Regions from separate parts of the Streptomyces sp. NPDC048111 genome, predicted to be linked through region 3. Evidence: riboswitches for the same ligand, from Rfam matches in the RefSeq annotation. Region 3 holds a riboswitch; each other region holds the start of a gene.
The links. A riboswitch is a leader RNA that binds a small molecule or an ion and turns the genes downstream of it on or off. The one in region 3 is predicted to bind cyclic di-AMP.
Positions count from the first base shown of each region.

Region 1: linked by a shared signal. The riboswitch ahead of ACGF3I_RS10750 (M23 family metallopeptidase) and the one ahead of ACGF3I_RS33530 (M23 family metallopeptidase) in region 3 are both predicted to bind cyclic di-AMP.
Region 2: linked by a shared signal. The riboswitch ahead of ACGF3I_RS30905 (transglycosylase family protein) and the one ahead of ACGF3I_RS33530 (M23 family metallopeptidase) in region 3 are both predicted to bind cyclic di-AMP.
Region 4: linked by a shared signal. The riboswitch ahead of ACGF3I_RS04170 (C40 family peptidase) and the one ahead of ACGF3I_RS33530 (M23 family metallopeptidase) in region 3 are both predicted to bind cyclic di-AMP.

Region 1 is NZ_JBIDBD010000004.1:119,608-124,736, forward strand. It holds gene ACGF3I_RS10735 (DNA topoisomerase (ATP-hydrolyzing) subunit A) at 1-53, opposite strand, end outside; gene ACGF3I_RS10740 (M16 family metallopeptidase) at 253-1,599, shown strand; gene ACGF3I_RS10745 (M16 family metallopeptidase) at 1,617-2,981, shown strand; cyclic di-AMP (ydaO/yuaA leader) riboswitch at 3,205-3,365, shown strand; gene ACGF3I_RS10750 (M23 family metallopeptidase) at 3,379-4,143, shown strand; gene ACGF3I_RS10755 (GntR family transcriptional regulator) at 4,315-4,989, shown strand.
Region 2 is NZ_JBIDBD010000033.1:249-5,377, reverse strand. It holds gene eno (phosphopyruvate hydratase) at 1-1,157, opposite strand, end outside; gene ACGF3I_RS30905 (transglycosylase family protein) at 1,416-2,099, opposite strand; cyclic di-AMP (ydaO/yuaA leader) riboswitch at 2,103-2,270, opposite strand; gene ACGF3I_RS30900 (transglycosylase family protein) at 2,528-3,484, opposite strand; gene ACGF3I_RS30895 (cytochrome P450) at 3,694-4,959, opposite strand.
Region 3 is NZ_JBIDBD010000044.1:21,140-26,268, forward strand. It holds gene ACGF3I_RS33525 (PrsW family intramembrane metalloprotease) at 1-716, shown strand, start outside; gene ACGF3I_RS33530 (M23 family metallopeptidase) at 781-1,848, opposite strand; cyclic di-AMP (ydaO/yuaA leader) riboswitch at 1,860-2,031, opposite strand; gene ACGF3I_RS33535 (PP2C family protein-serine/threonine phosphatase) at 2,302-3,423, opposite strand; gene ACGF3I_RS33540 (MerR family transcriptional regulator) at 4,198-4,998, opposite strand; tRNA gene ACGF3I_RS33545 (tRNA-Met) at 5,109-5,129, opposite strand, start outside.
Region 4 is NZ_JBIDBD010000001.1:940,505-945,633, reverse strand. It holds gene ACGF3I_RS04190 (8-amino-7-oxononanoate synthase) at 1-1,027, shown strand, start outside; gene ACGF3I_RS04185 (DUF397 domain-containing protein) at 1,035-1,256, opposite strand; gene ACGF3I_RS04180 (helix-turn-helix domain-containing protein) at 1,256-2,143, opposite strand; gene ACGF3I_RS04175 (ATP-binding protein) at 2,377-2,811, shown strand; gene ACGF3I_RS04170 (C40 family peptidase) at 2,870-3,343, opposite strand; cyclic di-AMP (ydaO/yuaA leader) riboswitch at 3,348-3,543, opposite strand; gene ACGF3I_RS04165 (hypothetical protein) at 3,869-4,177, opposite strand; gene ACGF3I_RS04160 (ATP-dependent Clp protease proteolytic subunit) at 4,184-4,813, opposite strand.

The DNA of each region.
Region 1 (5,129 bases), on a different contig from region 3:
CGCTCCTCGAAGTCGTCGGGCGGCGGCGGGGTCTTCGTGCTGCGGCGGGCCATCGCGGCTGCTGCTCCTTCACGTACCGGTCGGGTCTGGATCCGACCATTGTGGACCGTCCCACTGACAACGCCGACCGCGACCCGGGAACTTCGCCAGGTGCCCGCGCGCTTGCATACAGTGGCAGGACTTCAGCACGCAGGGCTTCCTCCGCCAGTACTTCACACAGCGGTACTGCACATCGCGAACGAAGGGACGTACATGCCCATGGGTCACACGGCCACAGCGCAGGCCGCCTCCGGCGGTCTGACGGCGACTGAGCACCGGCTGGCCAATGGCCTGCGCGTGGTGCTCTCCGAGGACCACCTGACCCCGGTCGCCGCGGTGTGCCTCTGGTACGACGTCGGCTCGCGCCACGAGGTCAAGGGCCGCACCGGCCTCGCCCACCTCTTCGAGCACCTCATGTTCCAGGGCTCCCAGCAGGTGCACGGCAACGGCCACTTCGAGCTGGTGCAGGGGGCGGGCGGTTCGCTGAACGGCACCACCAGCTTCGAGCGCACCAACTACTTCGAGACCATGCCCGCCCACCAGGTGGAGCTCGCGCTCTGGCTGGAGGCCGACCGCATGGGCTCGCTGCTCGCCGCGCTGGACGAGCAGTCCATGGAAAACCAGCGCGACGTCGTCAAGAACGAGCGCCGCCAGCGCTACGACAACGTGCCCTACGGCACCGCCTTCGAGAAGCTGACCGCGCTCGCCTACCCCGAGGGCCACCCCTACCACCACACCCCGATCGGCTCGATGGCCGACCTGGACGCGGCGACCCTGGACGACGCGCGGCAGTTCTTCCGCACGTACTACGCGCCCAACAACGCGGTGCTCTCCGTCGTCGGCGACATCGACCCCGAGCAGACGCTGGCCTGGGTGGAGAAGTACTTCGGGTCGATCCCCGGGCACGACGGCAAGCAGCCGCCGCGCGACGGCACGCTGCCCGACACCATCGGCGGCCAGCTGCGCGAGGTCGTCGAGGAGGACGTCCCGGCGCGCGCCCTGATGGCCGCCTACCGGCTGCCGCACGACGGCACCCGCGAGGCCGACGCGGCCGACCTGGCGCTGACCGTCCTCGGCGGCGGCGAGTCGTCCCGGCTGCACAACCGCCTGGTCCGCAGGGACCGCAGCGCGGTGGCGGCCGGCTTCGGCCTGCTGCGTCTGGCGGGCGCGCCCTCGCTCGGCTGGCTGGACGTCAAGACGTCCGCCGGCGTCGAGGTCGGCGCGATCGAGAGCGCGGTCGACGAGGAGCTCGCCCGGTTCGCCGCCGAGGGCCCGACCGCGGAGGAGATGGAGCGCGCTCAGGCCCAGTTGGAGCGCGAATGGCTCGACCGCCTGGGCACCGTGGCCGGCCGCGCCGACGAACTGTGCCGCTACGCCGTCCTGTTCGGGGACCCGCAGCTGGCCCTGACCGCCGTCGACCGCGTCCTGGAGATCACCGCCGACGAGGTCAAGGCGGTGGCCGCGGCGAAACTGCGCCCGGACAACCGGGCGGTCCTGGTGTACGAGCCCACCGCGGCCTCCGAGGCGGGCACCGAAGAGGAAGAAGGGGCGGGCCTGTGACGGACGCTGTCGTGACCATGGAGTTCCACCCGCAGCCGACCGCCGGCACCCCCACCCCGTGGGCCTTCCCGGCCCCCGAGCGCGGCACGCTGGCCAACGGCATGACCGTGCTGCGCTGCCACCGGCCCGGACAGCAGGTCGTGGCCGTCGAGATCTTCCTCGCGGCGCCCCTGGACGCCGAGCCGGAGGGCCTCGACGGCGTCGCCACGATCATGGCGAGGGCGCTGACCGAGGGCACCGACAAGCACTCGGCCGAGGAGTTCGCCGCCGAGCTGGAGCGCTGCGGCGCCACCCTCGACGCGCACGCCGACCACCCCGGCGTCCGGGTCTCCCTCGAAGTCCCCGTCTCCCGGCTCCCCAAGGCGCTCTCGCTGCTCGCCGAGGCGCTGCGGGCCCCCGCGTTCGCCGACGCCGAGATCGAGCGCCTGGTGGCCAACCGGCTCGACGAGATCCCGCACGAGCAGGCCAACCCGGCCCGCCGCGCGGCCAAGCAGCTCTCCAAGGAGCTCTTCCCGGCCGCCGCCCGCATCTCCCGGCCCCGCCAGGGCACCGAGGAGACCGTCGCCGCCATCGACGCGGCAGCGGTGCGCGCCTTCTACGACGCGCACGTGCGCCCCGCCACGACCGTCACCGTCGTGGTCGGCGACCTCGCGGGCACCGACCTGGACGCGATCCTCGCGGAGACCCTGGGCGACTGGAGCGGCGACACCGCCGAGCCGCGCCCCGTCCCGCCGATCACCGCCGACGACACCGGCCGGGTCGTCATCGTGGACCGGCCCGGCGCCGTCCAGACCCAGCTGCTCATCGGCCGCATCGGTCCCGACCGCCACGACCGCGTCTGGGCGGCCCAGGTGCTCGGCACGTACTGCCTGGGCGGCACCCTGACCTCCCGTCTGGACCGGGTGCTGCGCGAGGAGAAGGGCTACACGTACGGCGTGCGCTCCTTCGGCCAGGTGCTGCGCTCGGGGCCCGACGGCGGCGCCGCGATGCTGGCCATCAGCGGCTCGGTCGACACCCCCAACACCGGTCCCGCCCTCGACGACCTGTGGAAGGTGCTGCGCACCCTGGCCGCCGAGGGCCTCACGGACGCCGAGCGCGAGACGGCCGTGCAGAACCTGGTGGGCGTCGCCCCGCTCAAGTACGAGACGGCGGCGGCCGTCGCGGGCACGCTGGCCGACCAGGTCGAGCAGTTCCTGCCGGACGACTACCAGGCCCAGCTCTACGCCCAGCTCGCCGAGACCGGCACCGTGGAGGCGACGGCCGCGGTCGTCAACGCCTTCCCGGCCGACCGGCTGGTGACGGTCCTGGTGGGCGACGCGGCGCAGATCGCCGAGCCGGTGCGGGCGCTCGGCATCGGTGAAGTGAGCGTCGTCACCGGCTGATTGGGGCCGCGGGAGCCCGTCGGGGCGCCCGGGCCGGACAGGACGAAGGGGACCCCGGTGGCGGATGCGCCGCCGGGGTCCTCCCGTATGTCCGGTTTATTGGGGAGGTTGCCTGTCTGTCATGTGGCGTGCGCTACAAAAAGTGGCGTCTGTTTGGTGATTGAAAGATCAGCCGTTTAGCGTCAGTCCCGCTGTCCGTCTCGACCGTCGCAGCCGCGGCACCGGACAGTGATCGCCGAGTCCCCGTACGGCGCGAGCCAGGGGAGCCGGGGACCCATTCAGTCCCTGGGGTGAATCGGACGCCTCCGCCCGCGGAGGAGCCCGTAGGAGACCTTCCTGCTCCGAACCCGTCAGCTAACCCGGTAGGCGAGATGGAAGGAAAGGACACCGCCACTTCATGGCGTTCACCCGTGCCACCGGGAAGCATCGCGCGCCCAGCCGTATGACGCGCCGCAGCGCGAACATCGCGGGCATCGCCACCCTCGCCACCGCCGGCGTCGTGGGCACCCTCGCCTCCCCGGCCGTCGCCGCCCCGGCCCCCGCGACCGACACTGGTCTGACCCAGGCCATCGTCATCGGCGACTCCCTCGCCGATCAGCTCGGCGCCCAGGCCGACGCGCAGAAGCAGGCCGCCGTGAAGGCCGAGGCGAAGGCCGCGGCCGAGGCCGCCGCCAAGCGCGCGGCCGAGCAGCGCGTCAAGGAGGCCCGCGAGGCCAGGGAGCGCGCCGCACGCGAGGCCGAGCGCAAGCGCCTCAACAGCTTCGTCGCGCCGATCTCCGGCAGCTATGTGTCCACCGGCTACAAGACCGGCGGATCCCTGTGGTCCTCCGGCAGCCACACCGGCATCGACTTCCACGCGGGGATCGGCACCTCGGTGCACGCCGTGGGTCTGGGCACCGTGGTCGAGGCCGGCGACGGTGGCGCCTACGGCAACAACATCGTCATCCGGATGCACGACGGCACCTACACGCAGTACGGCCACCTCTCGGTCATCCAGGTCTCCGTCGGTCAGACCGTGGAGCCGGGCCAGCAGATCGCCCTCTCGGGCAACACCGGCAACACCACCGGCCCGCACCTCCACTTCGAGGCCCGCACCGGCCCGGACTACGGCTCGGACATCGACCCGATCGCCTACCTGCGCTCGCACGGCGTCACCGTCTGACGCGTCCCCCGCGCACACCGAAGGCCCCCGGCACGCCGCCGGGGGCCTTCGCGTTGGCCGGAAGGTATTCCTCGCCCGGATCCGTCATCCGGAATTAACACGGGCTGCCCTAAAGTCACCGGACCAGGCGTCGGACGACCGCCCTTCGCGGATTCAAGACGGAGGTTCGCCATGCGTATTCCCGCGCATTCGGTATGCACGGCCATACGCGACGACATCGTCGCGGGAGTGCACGAACGGGGCGTCCGGCTCACCGAGGAACTCCTGGCCCGCCGTTACGGCGTCTCGCGCGTACCGGTCCGCGAGGCCCTGCGCACGCTGGAGTCGGAGGGGTTCGTGACCACCCGCAGGCACGCCGGCGCCTGGGTGGCCGAGCCGAGCGAGACGGAGGCGGCCGATCTCCTCGAACTGCGCGCCCTGCTGGAGCCGTTGGCCGCCGCGCGGGCGGCCCGCCGGCGCACCGCGGCTCAACTCAAGGTCCTGCACGGCCTGGTGAGGCTGGGTCAGGAACGGGTGCGGCGCGGCCAGGAGGAGGATCTGCGGTCCCTCGACGGCTGGTTCCACGAGACCCTCGCCCAGGCCTGCGCCAGCCCCGGCCTCATCGCCCTGCTCACCCAGCTGCGGCACAAGACCGCGTGGATGTACGCCGTGGAGGTGGGGGAACCCCGCGAGACGTGGGCCGAGCGCGGCGCCCTCACCGACGCGGTCACCCGCGGCGACGCCGAACGGGCCCGAGCCCTCGCGGCCCGGCACGCCGAACGGTCCTTTTCGGCCCACCGGCTGCGCCCCGCACCGGCCGTGAGGACTTCGCAACACGACGACAACACGGCGGACGCCCGCGTTTGACGTGCCGGCCGTATACGAAGAAAAGAGCAGAGCCCGAGCGACCGTGGCCCCAGGGAATTCAGCGGCCCACTTTTCGGAATGCGGCGGCGCCGGCCGCTTCCGCTCAAGAACGAAAATGTCGTCCCGCAGAGACGGCCGAG
Region 2 (5,129 bases), on a different contig from region 3:
TGGCCGCAGTTCACCGCGACGGCGAGGTCGGCGATGGTGACGTCCTCGGTCTCGCCGGAGCGGTGGGACATCATGCACTTGAAGCCGTTGCGCTGGGCCATCTCGACGGCGTCCAGCGTCTCGGTCAGCGAGCCGATCTGGTTGACCTTGACGAGCAGGGCGTTGGCCGAGCCCTCCTCGATGCCACGGGCCAGGCGCTCGGGGTTGGTCACGAACAGGTCGTCACCGACGATCTGGACCTTGGAGCCCAGACGCGAGGTGATGGTGTTCCAGCCGGCCCAGTCGTCCTCGAACAGCGGGTCCTCGATGGAGACCAGCGGGTACGCGGAGACGAGCTCCTCGTAGTACTCGGTCATCTCGGCGGCCGAGCGGGACTTGCCCTCGAACTCGTACTTGCCGTCCTTGTAGAACTCGGACGCGGCGACGTCGAGCGCGAGCGCGATGTCCTTGCCCGGGACGTAGCCGGCTTCCTTGACGGCCTCGACGATGAGGTCGAGGGCGGCGCGGTTGGACTCCAGGTTCGGCGCGAAGCCGCCCTCGTCGCCGAGGCCGGTGGACAGGCCCTTGCGCTTCAGGACGCCCTTGAGCGTGTGGTAGACCTCGGCACCCCAGCGAAGGGCCTCGGAGAAGGACTCCGCGCCGATCGGCGCGATCATGAACTCCTGGATGTCGACGTTGGAGTCGGCGTGCGACCCACCGTTGAGGATGTTCATCATCGGGACGGGCAGCAGGTGCGCGTTCGGGCCGCCCAGGTAGCGGAACAGCGGCAGGTCGCTGGCCTCGGAGGCGGCGTGCGCGACGGCGAGCGAGACACCGAGGATGGCGTTGGCGCCGAGCGAGCCCTTGTTGTCCGTGGCGTCCAGGTCGAACATGGCCTGGTCGATCAGGCGCTGCTCGGTGGCGTCGTAGCCGACGAGCTCCGGGCCGATCTGCTCGATGACGGCGAGGACGGCCTTCTCGACACCCTTGCCGCCGTAGCGGTTGGGGTCTCCGTCGCGGAGCTCGATGGCCTCGAAGGCACCGGTGGAGGCGCCGGACGGAACTGCAGCACGGCCGGTGCTGCCGTCGTCGAGGCCGACCTCGACCTCGACCGTGGGGTTGCCTCGGGAGTCCAGGATTTCCCGGGCTACGACGACGTCGATGGACGGCACGAGCATCTCCTTCTGGGATGTGACGCTAGATGTGACGCAAGCAGTGCAGGGACATGCGGGGTCGCTTCGCCTTGCGACAAGAGCCTAACCGGCTCCGGGGCTCCGGCCAGCCGAGTGCCCGCCTCCTGGGACGAAAAAGGGCCCAATGGCCTGGATTCCCGGGCAAACGACCACAAGACTACTGTCCGGTAACAGCGAAAACCCCGGCCCGGCGCGCACGGGGGACATGCGCGCCGGGCCGGGGCGGCCCGAGGGCTACCGGTCTCAGCCGAGGTGCAGCTTCTGGCCCGGGAAGATCAGGTTCGCGTCCTTGACGATGTTCTTGTTCAGGTCGAACAGGTGCTGCCAGCCGCCCTTGGTGTGGTTGGCGGTCGCGATGGTGCCGAGGGTGTCGCCGGACTTGACGGTGTATTCGCCGTCGCCCTGCTTGACCGGCTCGCTGCGCTGCTCGCTGCGGCTGGCCTTGGGGGCGGACTCGGCGCGCTGCGTCTTCTGCTGCGGCTTGGCCTGCTTGGGCTTCGAGGACTTCGAAGAAGAGGACGAGCCGGAGGTGTCGACGTCGGCCTTGGCGCCGCCGGACGTCAGGTTGCCGGCGCCGGCGCAGGACCAGGCACCCGGGCCCTGGATCGCGAGCAGCTTCTCGGCGGCGGCGATCTGCTGGCCCTTGGTGGCGAGGTCGGCGCGCGCGGCGTACTGGGTGCCGCCGGCGGCGGCCCAGGAGGACTGCGAGAACTGCAGGCCGCCGTAGTAGCCGTTGCCGGTGTTGATGGACCAGTTGCCGCCGGACTCGCACTGGGCGACGGCGTCCCAGGTCGACACGGAGGCGGCGGAGGCATTGCCGGCCGCCATCAGCGGGGCGGCGACGACGGCACCGGTGACACCGGCCAGCGTGGCGACACGGACGGCCTTGGACGGGCGGCGGTGCTTGCCCTTGCTGGAAAGCAGCATGGAGTTTCTCCTCACCGACGCCTGCGAGGTGAGCTGTCGGGTTCGGGCGTGAGCTGCCCGGCCGGACGTGGTGCGTCCGTCTTCACCCCAAGCCGTTGCGGCAGTCCTGTGAACTGCCGGGCCCGGCACTTACCTTGGGTCCCCCGCTCCTGCCTACGGCGCATAAGCGTCGACTGTTCCCATCGGCCGACGGCAGGATTCGGCGTGCTCGGTCGACGGGGCTCGCGGTGACGAGCGAGTCCGACGAAAACACACGCCCCGCCAATGTTCAAAGACGCACATCGGGGAGAAATCCCCCCTACTTGCCGCCACAGAAGGGGCGTTTACGCAGGTGAGGGGCGGGGCGGACGGACCGGGCAGACGGGACACGCCAGTTGGGGCGAAGAGACCCATGTCTCACTTGCACACAACGGACATAGCCCCGCGAACTAACCCTGCTTCGGCGTCGAGTTCGGGGTCGCCGCAGCGCCCGTCACCTTCGTCAGGTCCAGGCTCTGGCCAGGCAGGATGAGGTTCGGGTCGGTGCCGATCAGCTTCTCGTTGGCGTGGTAGAGCGCGGGCCAGCCGCCCTCGACCTTGTTCGCCTCGGCGATGACCGAGAGGTTGTCGCCGGGGCGGACGGTGTAGTCGCCGTCGGCCGCCGGGGTGTTGCCGCTCTCACGTGAGGCGTCGTCACCTCTCGAGGCGTGGCGTCCGGAATCGCGGCTATCGGCCGAGTTGCCCGAATTGTTCGAACCGCTGGGATCGCCCGGCCCGTTCGAGCCGGCCGGGCCCGTCGGCGCCGTCGAGCCGCCCGCGGTACCCGAAGCACCCGGAGCGGTCGACCCCGTGGCACCGGGCGTCGTGCCCTTGCCCTCCTCCGGCGCGGGCGTTCCGCGGTGCTTGCCGCCGGCCGGGGTGGAAGCGGACGGCGCGGGGGACTTGGCCGGGTCGCCCGGCAGGGCGGCGCCGGGGGGCGGGGTGGCCGGGGTCGGGGTGCCCGGGGCGGGGGTGGCGTCGGGGGTCTTGGCCGGCGGGGCGGTGGGGGCGGTCGTGCCGGTGTCGGGCACGCCCGGGTCCACGTCCGCCGAACCGCCGCCCGTGGTGAGCCCGGCGGCGGTGCCGCAGTTCGCGAAGGCCTGGGGCCCCTTGGCCGCAAGCACCTTCTCGGCCACGGCTATCTGCTGGGCGCGGCTCGCGAGGTCGGCGCGCTGGGCGTACTCGTTGCCGCCGTACGCCTCCCAGGTCGCCTGCGAGAACTGGAGCCCGCCGTACAGGCCGTTGCCGAAGTCGGCGCTCCACATGCCACCGGACTCGCAGGAGGCCACCTGGTTCCAGGTGTTCGCGTCCGCGGCGTTCGCGCCGGTCGCGGCGAGCAGCGGAAGAGCGAGGGCCGAGCCGGTCACTCCCGCCGCTACGACGAGGGCGGGTGCCTGACGGGGTCGACGATGCCGTCCATTCCCGGAGCGCATGAATGAGGCCTTCCGTGTGACTGCTGAGCCGAATGAACGGTGAACGTAGCCGTACTCGAACGTCAGTCACAAGTCGATGCACCCGCGATCACATAAAAGTCACAGTCTTGACGGGCCGTCAGATCGGTGACCGCGGGCGATCTTCATCCCGGCGGCGTGAACTCGACCGGCAGGGTGCGCAGTCCGCGCATGATGAGCCCGCCGCGCCAGCGCAAATCGTCAGGTTCCACCGCCAGCCGCAGGTCAGGAAGGCGGCGCAGCAGCGTCGCGAGGGCGGTCTGTCCTTCGAGCCGGGCGAGCGGCGCACCGAGGCAGTAGTGGATCCCGTGGCCGTATCCGAGGTGCTGGTTGTCGCGGCGGCCGAGGTCGAGGGTGTCCGGCTCGGCGAAGCGCTCCGGATCGCGGTCGGCGGCGGCGAGCACCACCAGCACGGGGTCGCCGGCCGCGATGTGCTGCCCGCCGAGCGTGAGCGCCTCGGTGGCGAACCGCCACGTCGCCAGCTCCACCGGCCCGTCGTAGCGCAGCAGTTCCTCGACCCCGGTCTCCAGGAGCCCGCTCTCCCCCGCGTCGAGCGAGGCCTGGAGCCGCGCGCGCTCCGCCGGGTTGCACAGCAGCGCGTAGACCCCGTTCCCGATCAGGTTGACGGTGGTCTCGAACCCGGCGAACAACAGGATGAAGGCCATCGCGGCGGCCTCGTTCTCCGTCAGGTGCTCACCGTGGTCGCTGGCCTCGATGAGCCGTGAGATGAGGTCGTCGCCGGGGTTCTCGCGCTTGCGGTGGATGAGTTCGGCGAGGTACTCGCGGATCTTCTTGACCGAGCGCGCCACACCGCCGCGCGGGCTGCCCTTCTGGCCCGGCTTGGTGTGCCGCACCATCATGCCCGCCCAGTCGCGGAAGTCGTCCTGGTCCTCGCGCGGGACGCCGAGCAGATCGCAGATGGCGTAGATGGGGAGCGGGAAGGCGAAATCGTGGATGAGGTCGGCCTCGCCCGCCGCCGCGAACGCGTCGATGAGCTGGTCGGTCAACTCCTGTACGCGGGGCGCGAATTGAGCGACCGTACGGGGCGTGAACGCCTTCGACACCAGGCGGCGGAGCCGGGTGTGGTCCGGCGGGTCGATGTTGAGCAGATGCGTCATCAGCTCGGCCTTGCGCTCGCCGGGGATGCCCGTCCTGCCCTTGGCGTGGGCGGGCTCGTCGTGGTGCGCCGGGTTCTTGGAGAGCCGCTGGTCGGCAAGGGCCTGCCGGGCGTCCCCGTACCGCGTCACGAGCCAGGCCTCGACCCCGCTGGGGAGCCGGGTCCGGTGCACGGGGGCGTGCTCGCGGAGCCAGGCGTAGGCGGGGTAGGGGTTGGTGGCGAACTCCCAGGTGAAGAGTTCGGGGGCGGGTGGAATGGGGCAACTGTCCGGCACGCCCCGACCGTATCCCGGGGCGCCTCGCCCGTGGGCGCCGGGACATGGGGCGTTCGCTGCGCGTGGCTGGGGTGGGGGTGCTGGGCGCCGGTTTGCGCAGTTCCCCGCGCCCCCAACCCTGGGTCGTCTGCGGACCGTGGTCGCTTCTCGCGCAGTTCCCCGCGCCCCTA
Region 3 (5,129 bases):
ACCCGCTGTTCACCGTGATGACCGGCATAGGCTTCGGCTTCGCCGCGCTCGCCCCGCCCGGCAGGAAGCTGCGCCGGGTCGTGCTCCCGCTGGTCGGCCTGGTGTGCGCGATGGGCATGCACGCCCTGTGGAACAGCTCAACGCTGTTCGGGGCGTACGGCTTCTACATCGTGTACGGCGGGTTCATGGTGCCGGTGTTCGGGCTGCTCACCTGGCTCGCCATCTGGAGCCGGCAGCGCGAGCTGCGGACGGTCGCCGCCGAGCTGCCCGCGTACGCGGCGGCCGGCTGGCTGGGCCCGGCCGAGCCGTTCGCGCTGTCCTCGATGCGGGCCCGCGCGACGGCCCGCGACTTCGCGCGACACCGCTTCGGCGGAAAGGCCGCGGCGCGGGCGGTCGCCGAGTACGAGGCGTTCGCGACGGCGCTCGCCTTCCTGCGGCACGGGGCGTACCGCAGCCCGGGAGCCACCGGGCCCGGCCCGGACTTCGCGGCCCGCGAGCAGGAGCTGCTCCACCATCTGTGGGAGCGCAAGCCCGTCGCAGCCCCGGCGCTGCTGTACGCGGCCGGGGCCACGGGCCGCATGTGGCCACCCCCGCACCCGGGCCCGCCGCACCCCTACACCCAGCACGCCCAGTACGCCCCGCACCAGCACCCGCACCCGCATCCGCACCCCGCACCGTACGGCCGGCCCGGCCCGTACAACCCGTACCTCGGCTGAACCGGCCCCCGGCGGGGTCAGCGGCACCGGGGAACGGCGCCGGGTGCCCGCGTCCGCACCGGTCTCAGGGGTTCAGACCCTTGGACTGGAGCCAGGCCATCGGGTCCACCCCCGTACCGGACGGCACATGCACCTCCAGGTGCAGATGTGGCCCGGTCACATTCCCCGTCGCCCCCACCCGCCCGATGACGTCCCCCGTCCCCACCCGCTGCCCCACACTCACCGCGAGCGACGACTGATGGCAGTACCAGAGCTCGCTCCCGTCATCGAGCTGGATGACCGTGCGGTACCCGTACGCCCCCGCCCACCCGGCCGACTTGACGGTCCCGGCGTGGATCGCCTTCAGCGGTGTCCCGGTCGGCGCGGCGAAGTCGAGACCGGTGTGGTGGCCGGAGGACCACATCGAGCCGGCCTCGCCGAACGTCGAGGTGAGCGTGTACGAGCCGACCGGCAGCGAGTAGCTCGCCGCGAGCTTGGCGAGGCGCTCCTCCTCCGCCTTCTTGGCCGCAGCGGCCTCGGCCGCCTCCGCCGCCTTCTTCTCGGCAGCCGCCTTGGCCTCGGCGGCGCCCTGCCGGGCCTTGGCCTCCTCGGCCGCCCGCTGCGCCGCCGCCTGCTGGGCCGCCGCCTTCGCTTCGGCGGCGGCACCGGCCTTCTGCTGCTCGGCCTGCTGCAGGATGCGCGCGCGCAGCGCCTCCCCCGCGTCGGTGGCACCCTGCTCGGCGTCACCACCGGACAGCCCCATCGCGGTGAGCGGCGCGGCAGCGGCCTCGGGGGCGTGGCCGCCGGACGCATCGTGCGCGTCGTGCGCGACGAGCGCGCCGACGCCGGGCAGCGACCCGAGGTCGGGCAGGTTCTCGCTGATGGCGTCCGGCAGGGATATGGAGACCGGCGGCTTGGGCTGCGCGGTGGCCATGCCGCCCGCGCCCACCGCCGCGATGACGCCCACCCCGAGCACGGTGGAACTGCGGGCGAGCCCGCCGCGCTGTCTCGCCACTCTGTGCCGGCCGCGGACGGGGCGCACCGATTCCTCGGTCGGGTCCCACTCCTCCCAGCTCTCGTGCTCGCCGGGCGCGTCCCCGTACAGGGAGACAGGAGGGAGGGGGGTGTCGAGAGCAGGCTCGTTGGACGCCACGGGAGGGCGCTCCTTTCCTTCCTTCTCGCCTGCCGGGTTAGCGGGTGGGGCCTCCTGGCCCGCAAGGCCAAGGGGGAGGGTTCGGAGCAGGAAGGTCTCCTACGGGCGCCCATGACGGACGTCCGATTCACCCTGGTTTGGTGGGTCCCCGGTTCCCCGAAGGGGATTCGGCGCAGGCGCGCGGTGCCGCCTTGGCGGCGGCTGGGACGACCGCGCTGCGTTATCGAACGTTAATAGACACCTGCCGTGGATTCCAAGCCGTTCCCACTGATCGTTAACGGTTCCGGCCAGGACGTAGCACTCACCTCCGGGGCAATTCGGGCGAGTTGACGCCCCCTTGGGCGCGACCCCGAGGCCTGCCACTTCTGACGGTGTGTCAATTGTTATGCGCAGGGAGACCCTTCGGACACCCACCGTGACGGTCCCGGCGGCCGTCCGCGCAGGGACGGCCCCTCACTTCACGATCCTGACCGTCCGCCGCCGGTCGGGCTGGCGCTCCGTCGGCCGGGCCACCGCGAGCAGCGCCATGTCGTCGCTCGAACCGCCGCCCGTGTAGCGGCGTACGTCGTCCACGAGCGCGTCCAGGACCTCGTCCGGGCCGGGGAAGATCGCGCCGCGCAGCCGGGCGGCCGGGTCGTAGAAGACACCCGCACGGTCGCGCGCCTCGGACAGGCCGTCGGTGTAGAGCAGCAGCGTCGACCCGGGCGGGAACGGGCACTCGTCCGCCCGGTCCGGCCACACCCCGAGGTCGGCCATGCCCAGCGGCAACGCGGGCTCGCTCGGCACGAGCGCGTCGAGCGAACCGTCCGGGTGCAGCAGGAACGGCTCGGGGTGGCCCCGGTTCACCAGGCGCATGGTGCCCTCGCCGCGGGGGATCTCGGCGAGCAGCGCCGTGGTGAAGCCCTCGACCGCGTCCAGCCGGTCGCGCCGGGTGCCCTCGCGGGCCAGCGCCCGCTCCAGCCGCCCGGTCACCGCCTCCAGGGACGACTCCTGCTCGGCGGCCTCCCGGAACGCGCCGATCACCACGGCCACCGCCTCCACCGCCTGAAGCCCCTTGCCGCGTACGTCACCGACGATGAGCCGGACGCCGTACGGGGTGTCCTGCACCGCGAACAGGTCGCCCCCGATGAACGCGTCCGCCTGCGCCGCCTCGTACCGCGCGGCCACGTGCAGACCGCCGATGCGGGAGGCGGGCGTGGGCAGCACGGCGCGCTGCGCGGTCTCCGCGATGACCCGCGCCGAGGCGAGCTGCTCGCCGCTGCGGCGCAGGATGCGGTTGATGACGAGGGCGAGCGCGCCCACCGTCAGCACGGTGAACAGCTCGCTCGCGCCTTCGCCGAGGTTGGGGAGGTCGTGTATGAACCAGAGCGCCACGACGGCGCTCACCGAGCCGAGCCCGACGGCGGCGGTGCCGCGCTCCGAGTAGAACGGGGCCGCGGCGACCGGGGCGCCCGCGAACAGGGCGGCGGCGGTCAGCTCGGGCGGGCTCAGGGCGTCGAAGGCGAAGCCCACGAGGACGAGCAGTACGGGTAGCGCCCGTACCAGGCGCCTCTCGCCCTCTGCTCGCTGCCGCACCCATCCAGCCTGGCCCCTCCCGGCCCCAGAGGCGACTCGGCACGTCCAAGCAGGTGGTCCCGGCCGGGGGGGCTGGGGTTATGGCGGGCTGGACGGGGTGAGCCCGGCCCGGGGGCCGGTGCCCGTGCGCCCAGGGCGATTCGCCGGCCGGACGGGGTGGCCCGGCCCGGGGCCGGGGAGCGGCTCGGCCCGGGTCCCGGGAGGCGGCCCGGCCCCGGTCCCGGGAGGCGGCTCGGCCCGCCCGGTCGGTGACCCCGGGAGGCGCGGCTCGGCCCGCCCGGTCGTCAATGGCGGCGGCAGCGATGGGGTCCCGGGCGTCCCCGGCTACAGCTTCCCCGGGGGTGGTGGTGGTTCGCGGCGCGTTCGGGGACGCAGGGCAGCTCGACCCAGCCGCCCCGGTTCAGCCGGCACCCATGGCCGGGGGACGCGGACTCGACCACCGGGGCACCCGCGGCCGGCAGTCCCGGCGCCGCCTCCCGGCACCCGCCGAGCCCGACCCCGACCCCGAGCCCGAGCACGCAGAGGGCCAGCCCCGGCCCCGTCCACCGCCGCCCCGCGCTACCCCGAACCCGAACCCGCACCCGCACCCGAACCCGCGTCCCCAGGACCCACACACGCCCGCACGCCCGCAAGACCCGCAGAACCCACACGAGCCCGCGCACCCGCAGAACCCGCAGAACCCACACGAGCCCGCGCACCGGGAGAACCCGCAGGACCCGCAGAACCAACAGGCCTCCCGCCCGCACCACCCACTCACTCATAGTGAGCGCGAGACTACCCCTCGCGAACAGGCCCGCCCTCCGCCCCCTCCCCACCACCCCCCTCCGCGAGGTGACGCTCCGCGTACACGGTCAGGGCGTCCCGCACGAAGGGGGCGGTGCCCTCGCCGTGCCGGTCGTAATGGGCGCCGAAGCGCGGGTCGTCCACGTACATCTGCCCGATCCCGACGACGTACGACCTGCTGACGCTCGTCGTGGTGGACAGCCACGCCACATGGCGCCGCGCGATGTCCTGCGCCACCTCGCCGTCGGGGGCGGCGCCGGACTGCCGTGCGCGGCCCCAGTCCCGGGCGATGTCCTCGTGCTGCTTCAGGAACCCGTCGCGCTGCTGCGCGGTGAGCGAGCGCCACCAGCGGTCGCCCTTCTCGTAGGCATCCCGCCCCCAGCGCCGGCTCACCTCCTCCTCGTACCGCGTGTGGTCGAAGCCGTCGAACACTTCCTCGGCCATGAGCTCCTCTCCCCTCTCGGTCTTGTGCAGGGTGGTCCGCACGGAGGCGATCTGCCGCGCGATGCGCTCGCGCTCCTGCTCCAGCAGGCGCAGATGGGTCCGCAGGGCGGCCGCCGGATCGCGTTCGCCCTCCAGGAGCTCGCCGATCACGGGCAGCGAGAGCCCCAGCTCCCGCAGCAGCAGGATCCGCTGGAGGCGGACCAGGGCGTCCTGGTCGTAGTAGCGGTATCCGTTGCTTCCGATGCGGCTCGGGGCGAGCAGGCCGAGGTTCCCGTAGTGCCTCAGGGTGCGGCTCGTCGTCCCGGCCTTCCTGGCGATCTCCTGGATCGACCACTCCTTGCCGTTCACAGCGAGCACGCTAGATCTTGACGTTGCGTAAAGGTCAAGGCGCGGCGGAGGGCCGGAGGGAACGCGAAGAGGCCCGGCACTTGAAACAAGTGCCGGGCCTCTTCGTTCAGTAGCGGGGACAGGATTTGAAC
Region 4 (5,129 bases), on a different contig from region 3:
CAACGACTACCTGGGCCTGACCCGCCACCCCGCGGTCGTCGCCGGGGCCGTGGACGCGGCCCACCGCTGGGGCGCCGGCGCCACCGGCTCCCGGCTGGTCACCGGCACCACCGCGCTGCACGACGAGCTGGAGCGCGAACTCGCCGCGTTCTGCGGCTTCGAGGCGGCCCTGGTCTTCTCCTCGGGATACGCGGCCAACCTCGCGGCGCTCACCGCACTCGGCCCGCACGGCTCGCTGATCGTCTCCGACGCGGGCAACCACGCCTCGATCGTGGACGGCTGCCGGCTGGCCCGTGCCCGTACCGAGGTCGTGCCGCACGCCGAGCCGGCGGCCGTCCGCAAGGCCCTGGACGCCCACGGCGGCCCCGGCCTCGCCGTGTCGGACTCGGTGTTCTCGGTCGACGGCGACGCCGCGCCGCTCGGTCAACTGGCCTCGGTCTGCCGGGAGTTCGGGGCCGCCCTCGTGGTGGACGACGCGCACGGGCTCGGCGTGCTCGGCGAGGGGGGACGCGGGGCGCTGCACGCGGCGGGGCTCGCGGGCGCGGACGACGTGGTCGCCACCGTCACCCTGTCGAAGTCGCTGGGCAGCCAGGGCGGCGCCGTTCTGGGCCCCGCCCGGGTCATCCGGCACCTGGTGAACGCGGCCCGCACCTTCATCTTCGACACCGGACTCGCCCCCGCGGCGGCCGGGGGCGCGCTCGCCGCCCTTCGACTGCTGCGCGCCGAACCGGAGTTGGCGGGCCGGGCCCGGGCGGTCGCCGCCGAACTGCACGGCAGGATCACCGCCGCGGGGCATGCGGCGGTGCGCCCCGACGCGGCGGTCGTCTCCGTGCGCGCGCCCTCACCGGAGGCCGCGGTGGCCTGGGCGGCGGACTGCCGTGCGGCCGGTCTGGTGGTGGGCTGCTTCCGGCCGCCGTCGGTGCCGGACGGCATCTCGCGGATCCGGCTCACCGCGCGCGCCGATCTGACGGAACAGCAGGTGGACAGGGCGGTGGGCGCGATCCTGCGGACCGCGCCCATTGTGTGACGGTGCGTCAATCCCCGTTGCTGACAGCGGAGATGAAGCGGTGCCAGGCGGGGGCGCCGAAGAGCAGCGCGGGCCCGCCGATCCGTTGGGAGTCGCGCACGGCCAGTAGCTCGCCATTGAGCCGGGCCGTCTCGACACAGTTGTTCATGCCCACGCTGCGGCTGCTGCGCCACCACGTGACACCGGTGAGGGAAGTGCTGGAAGGAACGTGCGCAGGGTGTGCGGCCATCATGCCTCCCCACTCGCCACGGACTGGCCCGGTCCTTCCCGGGCGGTCCTGGCGATGAGATCCAACGAGTCCTCGGAGGAAAGCGCGAGTGCCTGAACGGTCTGGACCGCGGCACTGTACGCCTCAAGGTCTTCTCTCCGTTCGAGGTAGAGGCTACTCGTCAAGTGGTCGATAACAACCACATCCAGATCAGAAATGGCCGGAAACGAAAACATCATGAAAGGCCCCGTGAGGCCGACATAGCCGCCCGTCCGGAACGGGATCACCTGGAGCCGCACATGGGGCAGGGCGGCGACGTCGAGCAGATGCCGCAACTGCTCCCGCATCGCCGCACGGCCACCGACCCCGCGGCGCAGGACCGCCTCGTCGAGCACCGCGCTGAGCACCAGGGGCGGATCGGCCCTCAGCACCTCCTGGCGGGCGATCCGCACCTCCACGAGCGAGTCGACCTTGTCCGGCGGCAGCCCCGCGAGCGCCGCCCGCGTGACCGCCCGCGCGTACGCCGGCGTCTGCAACAGGCCCGGGACCACCGAGGTCTCCAGCGTGCGCGCCGTGCGCGCCTGCGACTCCAGACTGATGAAGTCGCGGTACTGCGGCGGCAGCAGCCCCCGGTACGCCTGCGCCCAGCCGGCCCCGTCACCGTCGGCCGAATCCGCCAACGCCCCCAGCAGCGACCGCAGTTGCCGGTCGTTCACCCCGTACGCGTCGAGCAGCCGGGCCACGTCCGCCGGCTTCACGCCGCTGCGCCCGGTCTCGATCCGGCTCACCTTCGACTGGTGCCAGCCGACCAGCAGGGCCGCCTCCCCGCTGGTGAAACCCGCCCGGTCGCGCAGCTTGCGCAGCTCCTCACCGAGCTTGCGTCTGCGCACCGCCGGTCCCTGGCCCATGACCGCCTCCTTCGCCTCCGGCGAGGGGTAAGTGTGGGCCCAAATACGGTCTGCCGTCGCAGAGTTCACCGCTTTGAGCGACAGATATATGCATATCTTGGTGGATCGCACCCGAGACCGGCACGATGAGTGGCACTCTGGCGCGAAGCACAATCCGAGGCCGACACCGTCGTCGCGAGCGCTCGACGCCACGAGTGACCAGCCGGCCCGGGTGGGAAAGGGACAGCGTCGCCATGGCAGACCACCTCGAAGCAACCGTCACTCTGCCGAGCGATCCCGCCTCGGTGTCCGCGGCACGGCGGTACGTCGCCGGGATTCTCACCGACTGGGGCCTGCCGCCCGACGCCGAGGCGGCCGACACGGTCCGCCTCATCGTCTCGGAACTCGCCACCAACGCCGTCCAGCACACCTTCGGCCAGTCGCCCACCTTCACCGTGGACGTCCATCTCGAACGCGAGGAGGAGCTGCGGATCGGCGTCACCGACAGCCATCCGCGCTGGCCGAAACGATTGCCCGCGGCCGTGCAGCAGGACAACGGGCGCGGCATGGTCATCATCCGCTGGCTCGCGGCCGAGTCCGGCGGGCGCCTCTCGGTCGCGCCCACCGCGGACGGCGGCAAGACGGTCTGGATCGCCCTGCCGTGGACCGTGTCGGTCCAGAGCGGCTAGGCGGGCCCGTCGCCCCTGGACCCGCCCCCGCCCCCGCCGCCGCCGGACCCGTCGCCCCTCAGCCGACCCGCCCGTACCAGACGCTGTTGCTCCAGATCCGTTCGAGACGGACGACCGTGCCGGTCTTGGGGGAGTGCCAGATCCGGTCCTTCCCCGCGTAGATCCCCACGTGGTACACCCTCGTGCCGGAGTGGAAGAACACCAGGTCGCCCGCCTTGCGGGTGGAGGCGCTGACGTGCCGGGAGCTGTTGTACTGCTGCTGCGCCGAGCGCGGCAGCCGGCGGCCCGCCTCCTTGAACGAGTAGAGCGTGAGCCCGGAGCAGTCGAAGCGGGAGGGCCCCGAGGCCCCGTACTGATAGGGCGAGCCCTTCTTCGACGCCGCCACATGGAGCGCCCTCGCGGCCACGGCGGCGGCGTTGGCCTCCAGCGGGCCGCCCGGAGCCAGGGACGTCGCACCCGTCACGGCGAGCGTGAGGGCGCAGACGGTGCCCAGACGGGCCGCCAGGGACGGGACGTGTGTCTGCGCGGTCATGCGCAACCCTTCGTCAAACCGCCTGCGAAGGATGACCTGTCGGGTTCGGGCCGGCGAAGACGCCCGGCCGCCTGCGCGGCTTCACCCCGAGGGACGGCCGGGTCTCGACCGTCCCGAAGTACTCGGGTCCTCCACTCCTGCCGGTCCACTCCTGTCGACCAGACGTCCGGGACGGCGGCAGGACTCGGCGTCCGCCCGGACCGCCCCGCCGGTATGGCGGGGGCTTGTCGTCTCAGGGATCTTCACGCACCGACTGTCGGATTTCCGGATCAAAACGGCTTTCTGTGAGCCTGCGCACCTCTGGGCCGAACGGGTGGACACGGCCGGCACCCCATTGCGGCAAACGGGTCAGATGAGCCCTTTACCTGCAACGGAAGGATCGATTCAGCACCCCGTCCACAGGTCGTGAGCGGCTCATTGGGGTCACTGAACGGATAGGCCCGTGGGCCGAACGGGGGTAGCCCGTCTGGTCCGTTTCGCGGACTCCCTGAGCGTGTCGGGCGCGTCCCGGTGTCTCACACCCCTTCAGGAGGCCGACCGCGGAGGCACCGTGAGCCGCCCCGCCCGCCGTTCCCCGTCCAGAATCCGCAGCGCCCGGGTCAGCGTGGAGGCGTGCACCCGCGTCTCACCGCGCAGATGCATCAGCGTGAGGGCGTCCCGCAGCGCGGCCGCCCGGCCGACCAGCGCCTGGGCCGCCCGCAGCGCCCCGTAGGTGTCGTGGCCGTGCGCCGGATTGATCCGGCCCAACTGGTCGACCACTTCGAGATAGCGGTCGATGAACTCGCCCTCGGCGCGGGTGAGCGCGGGCAAGGGCGGAAGTTCCGGTGGCAGCACGGCGCTTCACCGCCCGCGCAGTGAGGTCTTGCGGCTTTCGAGGACGTGGTCGGCGAGCCCGTACGCCACCGCGCCCGCGGCGTCGAACACCACGTCCCGCTCGATGTCGGCGGCGACCTGTGCGGCGGTCCTGCCGGTGTAGCGCGCCAGGAGTTCGGTCAACAGCGTTCGTCCGCGCAGGACTTCGGCCGCCTGGATCGCCAGGTCGGAGGGCTGGCCGCGCAGCGGCTCGTCCAAAGCCGGCTGCTGGAGCAGCACCCGTGAGGCGGGCTGGACCGCCCGCTTGCCGGGCGTGCCGGCCGCGAGCAGCACCGCGGCCACCGAACTCACCTGACCCAGGCAGAACGTCTGCACGTCACAGGTGATGAAACGCATCGTGTCGTGGATCGCGGTCATCGCGGTCAGCGAGCCGCCGGGGGAGTTGATGTAGAGCGAGACGTCCCGGTCGGGATCCGCGTGCTCCAGGTGCATGAGCTGGGCCATCACATCGTTGGCACAGGCGTCGTCGACCGGGGTGCCGAGGAAGACGATCCGCTCGTCGTAGAGCTTGGAGTACGGATCGAGGGTGCGGATGCCCGACGAGGTGCGTTCCTCGAACTGCGGGAGCACCTGGCGGGCGGCGGGGCGATGGGTCATGACGTTCCTCTCCTCGACGGGGCGGGGGGAGCTGCGGAAGCCTCTGTCGAAAATGTACAGGACGTACAGAACGTCATGAGTGTTCTGGGCGGAGATGCTGCGGCAAGGGGCGGGAAGGCGCAGCTCAGGGGCTGTTTCGCTGGGAGCGATCGTGGATTCTCGCGCCGTTTTCTCAGGGCTCCGTGGGCGCATTGCGGACGTCATCCGTTTCGGTGAACCGATGGACCTCTCCTGCTGCGCGGGCGCGGAGCACGAGCGCCCGGCCCATCGAGCAGGCCGCTGACCTGCACACTCGCCCCCCGGCTCGGGCCCGGTC